DNA from 2 places in the Streptomyces sp. 71268 genome. Region 1 is predicted to be linked to the other one. Evidence: riboswitches for the same ligand, from Rfam matches in the RefSeq annotation. Region 1 holds a riboswitch; the other holds the start of a gene.
What was found. A riboswitch is a leader RNA that binds a small molecule or an ion and turns the genes downstream of it on or off. The one in region 1 is predicted to bind S-adenosylmethionine.

Region 1 (3,404 bases):
GGCGTCCTGCTCGGAGTGCTCGGAGACCATGTGCCGAGCCTAGCCAGCACCGGAACCGCTCAAACGTACGGACCTGATCCGCCCCACCCGCCCGGCCGGTCGCCCGCCACCCACCCGGGCCCCGTCCGCCCCGTGCACGCCGTCCGTCTCGCCCGCCTCGTGTGCCTCCGTACGACGGCGCTCCGCCGGTCCCGCTACGCCGCCCAGCGCTCCGCGTACTCCCGGACCTCGATCATCGGCGGGCGTTCCTCGGTGTCCACCGGGTGCGTCCGCGGCTCGAACCCGCCGCCGGCGCCGCGCGTGAACTGGGTGAGCCGTGGGCGTACCAAGTGGCCCCGGGCGAGCCGTAGTTGGGCCGTGCGGTAGATCGCCGCCGCCATCCGGCCGAGGGCCTGGCCGTCCTGGTGGCGGTGGCGGCGTACGCCCACGTCCACCTGGCCGAGCGCGTCGAGCCCGACCGTGTGCAGCGCGTCGACGAGCAGGCCCAGCTCCACGCCGTAGCCGACCGGGAACGGCAGCCGCTCAAGCAGTGAACGGCGCGCCGCGTACTCGCCGCCGAGCGGCTGTACGAACCCCGCGAGCTGCGGCCAGTGCAGGTTCAGCAGCGGCCGGGCCACCAGCTCGGTCACCCGGCCGCCCTGCCCGACGGGCCCGGCGCCGGCCTCGGCCCCGCGCGCCGCCGGTTCGAGCGGCCGGTCGTACATGGCCTTCACGAACTGCGTCTCCGGGTCGGTGAGCAGCGGGCCGACGATCCCGGAGACGAAGGTGGCGGAGAAGTCGCGCAGGTCGGCGTCGACGAAGCAGACGATGTCGCCGCTGGTCGCGAGCAGCGAACGCCACAGCACCTCGCCCTTGCCCGGGACCGCCGGCACCCGGGGCAGCAGGCTGTCCCGGTGCACCACGCGCGCGCCGGCCGCGCGCGCGACCTCGGCGGTGGCGTCCGTCGAGCCGGAGTCGAGCACCACCAGCTCGTCCACCAACGGGACCGCCCGCATGAGGTCGCGCCGGATCGTGTCGACGATCGCCCCGACCGTCGCCTCCTCGTTCAGCGCGGGCAGCACCACGCTGACGCTGCTGCCACCGGCCCGTTTCGCCGCGAGGAGCAGGTCGAGCGGACGGTCGGCAGCGGACCAGGACCGGCGACTGAGCCAGCGCTCCACCTCTTCCAGCACCTGCGTGACTCCTTTGCGCGCCGAGCGGCGCTCGATGTTACGTTCATCTCGTGGTTTGGACGACCCTCACCCGGGTCCCAGCCTTCGGTTACAGTCTTGAACAACGCGGATGACCGTCGCATGCCGGGGTCATCACGCCAACAAACGCCTGGCTCCAAGGAGCCGGTGCCATACCGCTCATCCAGAGGGGCAGAGGGATACGGCCCGTTGAAGCCCCGGCAACCCTCCAGTCGGTTTCTCGCACAGCGAGGCTCCCGGCGGGGAAGGTGCCAATTCCGTCTCGTGGCGAGATGCGTCGCGAGGAAGATGAGGAGAAAGGGCCTCGCCTCCATGGCTGTGCAAGTCACCGAAAGCACCACCGCCCCCGCCACGTCGGACGCGTCCGCCGCGTCCGTGGACCTCGGCCCCGCTGCCGCGCTCTCCTGTCGCGAGTGCGGCGAGCGCTTCGATCTCGGCCCGATCTTCGCCTGTGCGCTGTGTTTCGGCCCCCTTGAGGTGGCGTACGACCTGCCGACCGGTGACCCGCAGGGGCTGCGGCAGCGCATCGAGGCCGGCCCGAACAGCATCTGGCGGTACGCGCCGCTGCTGCCGGTGCCCGCCGACGTCGCGTCCAAGCCCAACCTGAACCCGGGCCTGACGCCGCTGGTCAAGGCCGACCGGCTGGCCGGCGAGCTGGGCGTCACCGGCGGGCTGTACGTCAAGGACGACTCGGGCAACCCGACCCACTCCTTCAAGGACCGGGTCGTGGCCATCGCCGTCGAGGCCGCCCGCGCCTTCGGCTTCACCACCCTCTCCTGCTCCTCGACCGGCAACCTGGCCGGCGCGGTCGGCGCCGCCGCCGCCCGCGCGGGCTTCCGTTCCTGCGTGTTCATCCCGCACGACCTGGAGGCCGGCAAGGTCGTCATGGCCGCGGTCTACGGCGGCGAACTGGTCGCCATCGAGGGCACGTACGACGACGTCAACCGGTTCTGCAGCGAGTTGATCGGCGACTCGCTCGGCGAGGGCTGGGGCTTCGTCAACGTCAACCTGCGCCCGTACTACGGCGAGGGCTCCAAGACGCTGGCGTACGAGATCTGCGAGCAGCTCGGTTGGGAGATCCCGGACCAGATCGTCATCCCGATCGCCTCCGGATCGCAGCTCACGAAGATCGACAAGGGGCTCAAGGAGCTGATCAAGCTCGGCCTGGTCGAGGACAAGCCGTACAAGATCTTCGGCGCGCAGGCCGAGGGCTGCTCGCCGGTCTCCCGGGCCTTCAAGGACGGGCACGACGTGGTGCGCCCGGTGAAGCCGAACACCATCGCCAAGTCGCTGGCCATCGGGAACCCGGCCGACGGCCCGTACGTGCTCGACATCGCCCGGCGCACCGGGGGAGCGGTCGAGGACGTGACCGACGAGCAGGTGGTGGACGCCATCAAGCTGCTCGCGCGCACCGAGGGCATCTTCGCGGAGACCGCGGGCGGCGTGACCGTCGGCGTCACCAGGAAGCTCATCGAGACCGGCCAGCTGGACCCGACCCGCACCACCGTCGTCCTCAACACCGGCGACGGGCTCAAGACGCTGGACGCCGTCGCGCCCACCACCGGGCCCACCGCGACGATCAAGCCGAGCCTCGACGCGTTCCGCGCGGCGGGTCTGGCGGGCTGACGCCCGCGGCGCCGGCCACCCATCCGGCCGGCGCCCCGTCCGCCGCGATCAGCAAGCTTTCCGTTCTCCCACGAAGGTGGCCCCCTCATGAGCGTCAACGTTCGCATTCCGACCATCCTGCGCACCTACACCGGCGGCAAGGCCGAGGTGCCCGCCGAGGGCGCGACCCTCGGCGAGGTGCTGGCGGACCTGGAGAAGAACCACCAGGGCATCGCCGCCCGGGTGCTCGACGACCAGGGCAAGCTGCGCCGCTTCGTGAACGTGTACGTCAACGACGACGACGTCCGCTTCGACCAGGGTCTTGAGACGGCGACGCCGGACGGCGCGGGCATTTCCATCATTCCCGCCGTCGCCGGCGGCTGACCCACGCATTCCGCGCGCGAACTGCCCGAATTGCCCCGTCCACGAGAAAGTGGACGGGGCAATTCCGTGTTTGAAACCGCGATAAGGTTGAACTGATCTCCCTCCCTCTCTTACGGGCCCGTGCGCGGAACGCGGCAGTGGCTCGTCAAAATGTGCGTGAAGTGTGGACGTGATTTGCCGGGTTGCTCCCGCCATGTCCAGCCCGACTTGACCGGTAATCACCGG
Region 2 (3,404 bases), 1.6 Mb from region 1:
CACCACTGACCCCTCCTGATCACCTGCTGATCGCCACACGGAGAACCCCGTCCGATGTTTGGACGGGGTTCTTCGTCTGTTCCCGGCCCTGGATAGGCTGGCTCCACACCTCACCCACCACCAGGAGCGTGGACCATGAACGTTGTGACCCCGGCAGGCGGCGACAGCGCGACGGCCCACACCTGGCCGGGCATCCTGCGCAGCCTCCTCGCCGGCCAGGACCTCGGCGCCGACGCCTCCGCCTGGGCGATGGACCGCATCATGACGGGCCAGGCCAGTGACACCCAGATCGCGGGGTTCGCGGTCGCCCTGCGGGCCAAGGGCGAGACGGTCGACGAGGTCGCCGGCATGGTCCGCACGATGTACGAGCACGCCAACCTGATCGACGTCCCCGGGCCCACCGTGGACATCGTGGGGACGGGCGGCGACGGGGCCAAGACGGTCAACATCTCCACGATGTCCTCGATCGTGGTGGCCGGCACCGGCGCCCGGGTCGTCAAGCACGGCAACCGGGCCGCCTCCTCGGCCAGCGGCGCCTCCGACGTGTTGGAGAAGCTCGGGGTCAACCTGGACCTCACGCCGGCGCGGGTGGCCGAGGTCGCCGGGCGGGCGGGCATCACCTTCTGTTTCGCCGTCAAGTTCCACCCCTCGCTGCGGCACGTGGCGGCGGCCCGCCGCGAACTGGGCATCCCCACCACGTTCAACTTCCTCGGGCCCCTCACCAATCCGGCCAAGGTCGCGGCCCAGGCCACCGGGGTCGCCGACCCGCGGATGGCGCCGATCCTGGCGGGGGTGCTCGCCGGGCGCGGCACCAGCGCGCTGGTCTTCCGTGGCGACGACGGCCTGGACGAGCTGACCACCACGGCGACCTCCCGGGTGTGGGAGGTGCGCGACGGTACCGTGCGCGAGCAGAGCTTCGACCCGCGCGACGTCGGCCTGGAACTGGTCCCCGTGGAGGCCCTGCGGGGCGCTGACGCCTCGTACAACGCCGACGTGGCCCGCCGGCTGCTCGCCGGCGAGCACGGGCCGGTACGGGACGCCGTGCTGCTCAACTCGGCGGCGGCCCTCGTCGCCCTGGACGCGTTGAGCACGACGTCGGCGGCGGAGTCGGCCGCGCGGTTCGAGGCGGGGGCTCCCGCGCCGGAGCTGCCGCCGCTCGCCGAGCGGATCGGGGCGGCGATGGGGCGCGCGGCCGAGGCCATCGACTCGGGCGCGGCCAGGCGCACGCTGGAGCGGTGGGTGGCGGCCAGCCAGGAGTAGCCACGCGCCGCGCGGCGGCGTGGGCCAGGCGGCACAGCACGCAGCGGTACAGGGCAGTACAGAGTGAGGGCGCGTCCCCGGACGGGGGCGCGCCCTCGCGCCGCGTGCGGGCCCGTCAACGGCCCGCGCAGTCCGGGCGCGTGGCCGATTCGCCACCCCGTGTGCCGCCGGTGGGGGAGGTGGGCGGTTGCGGTGTGGGCGCGGTGTGGCATGATGCTTCGCAGGTCACGAGTGACAGCGACACAGGCCCCGGCCCGCTGTCCGGCAACCCTCCGTCCGTGGCGGGGTGCCCCGGGTGATGACCAGGCCGTAGGCAGCGAGGTCTACGGCAAGCGCGGACCCCTCGCACTCGTTTCCTCGAGTGAGACATCCAGGGGTCCTGGTGGTCGAGGGAGAAGCTCCGTGAGTCAGCGAATGCGTTAGGGCCCGCCGGCCCCGTTCAGCACGCTCCGGTTTTCCGGACATTCCGGCCCATCCGATCCGCGCCAGCGCGCGGGCACCCCCGGGCCGTCTTCCGCACCCACCGACGGGTCAGCCGTCGGCCGTGCGTTTCCCCAAGCCCTGTTGCTTCCCTCGTGTGAAGCCCTGCCCTGCCGGGAGAACTCGCCATGTCCACGCGCCCCTTCGCCGCCGCCCCGACCGCCGCCACCGTCGCCTCCGCCGACGCCGCTTCGGCCACCACCGCCGACACCGGGGTGGCGGCCGAGCCCGCCTGTGCGGCCCGGTCGGCCTCGCTGCCGCTGCCCGTGCTCGGGGCGGACGTGCGGGTTCCGCTGGTCACCGGGGGCGAGGTCGGCTACGCCGCGCTGGACTACGCCGCCAGCGCCCCCGCGCTGCGCCGGGTGTGGGAGGACGTGGCCGCGTACGCCCCGTACTACGGCAGCGTGCACCGGGGGGCGGGCTACCTCTCGCAGTTGTCCACCGACCTGTTCGAGACCAGCCGCGCGGACGTGGCCGCGTTCCTCGGCTGCCGCCCGGACGACCAGGTCGTCTTCACCCGCTCCACCACCGACTCGCTCAACCTGCTCGCCGCCGTGCTGCCCGAGGGCACGCGGGTGTACGTCTTCGAGACCGAGCACCACGCCGCGCTGCTGCCCTGGGAGCGGCAGCGGGGCGTGTCGGTGACCTACCTGAGCGCGCCCCGTTCGCCCGCCGCCGCCGTGCGGACGCTGGAGGCGGCGCTGGCGGAAGGGGCCGCCGAAGGGCCCGCGCTGGTCTGCGTGACCGGCGCGTCGAACGTGACCGGCGAGCTGTGGCCGGTGCGTGAGTTGGCGGCGACGGCGCACGCGCACGGCGCCCGGATCGTGCTCGACGCCGCCCAGCTGGCCCCCCACCACCCGGTCGACATCGCCGAGTTGAACGTGGACTGGGTCGCGTTCTCCGGTCACAAGCTGTACGCGCCGTTCGGATCCGGTGTGCTCGCGGGCCGCGCGGACTGGCTGCGCGCGGCGGAGCCGTACCTCGCCGGTGGCGGCGCCAGCCGCACCGTGGTGCGGGCCGCCGACGGCGGCGTGGACGTGGCCTGGCACACCACCGCCGCCCGGCACGAGGCCGGCTCGCCGAACGTGATCGGCGTGTACGCCATCGCCTCGGCGTGCCGGGCGCTGACCGAGGCCGGCTTCGACGCGCTGGTCGAGCGCGAGCGGGAGCTGATCGCCGCCGTACGGGCCGGTCTCGCCGACGTCCCGCAGGTGCGCCTCCTGTCGCTGTTCGGCGACGACGCGCCCCGGGTCGGGGTGCTCTCCTTCGTCGTGGACGGCTGGAACAGCTCGCACTTCGCCGCCGCGCTCTCCGCCGAGTACGGCATCGGCGTGCGGGACGGGCTGTTCTGCGCCCACCCGCTGGTGCGCACCCTGCTCGACAGCGAGGCGTCGGAGCCGGGCGAGTGCGGGGCGCCGGACCAGGCGCCCGGTGGCTCGGGCTCGCTGAACGCGATCCGGGTCAGCTTCGGCGCCGGGACGCCCGACGAGCACGTCGAGCGGTTCGTGCGCGCGGTGCGGGAGTTGGTGCGCGACGGCGCCCGCTGGAGCTATCGCACCGAGGACGGCCGCTGCGTGCCGGACCGGGGCGCGACGGCGCATTGACCCGTGACGCCGCCGCGCCGTGGCCCGTGCGCGGTGCCGCGCTCGGGCCACGGGCCGGCG

Region 2: it holds a riboswitch for S-adenosylmethionine, as region 1 does, so the genes downstream of both, OYE22_RS26045 (aminotransferase class V-fold PLP-dependent enzyme) here and thrC (threonine synthase) in region 1, are expected to answer to the same signal.

The regions. Positions count from the first base shown of each region.
Region 1 covers NZ_CP114200.1:4,939,873-4,943,276, forward strand. Annotated here, with positions in the region: gene OYE22_RS19490 (trehalose-6-phosphate synthase) at 1-30, opposite strand, end outside; gene OYE22_RS19495 (glucosyl-3-phosphoglycerate synthase) at 195-1,172, opposite strand; SAM riboswitch class I at 1,347-1,485, shown strand; gene thrC (threonine synthase) at 1,503-2,816, shown strand; gene OYE22_RS19505 (ubiquitin-like small modifier protein 1) at 2,904-3,179, shown strand.
Region 2 covers NZ_CP114200.1:6,539,618-6,543,021, forward strand. Annotated here, with positions in the region: gene OYE22_RS26035 (cytochrome bc complex cytochrome b subunit) at 1-9, shown strand, start outside; gene trpD (anthranilate phosphoribosyltransferase) at 136-1,260, shown strand; SAM riboswitch class IV at 1,484-1,601, shown strand; gene OYE22_RS26045 (aminotransferase class V-fold PLP-dependent enzyme) at 1,869-3,344, shown strand.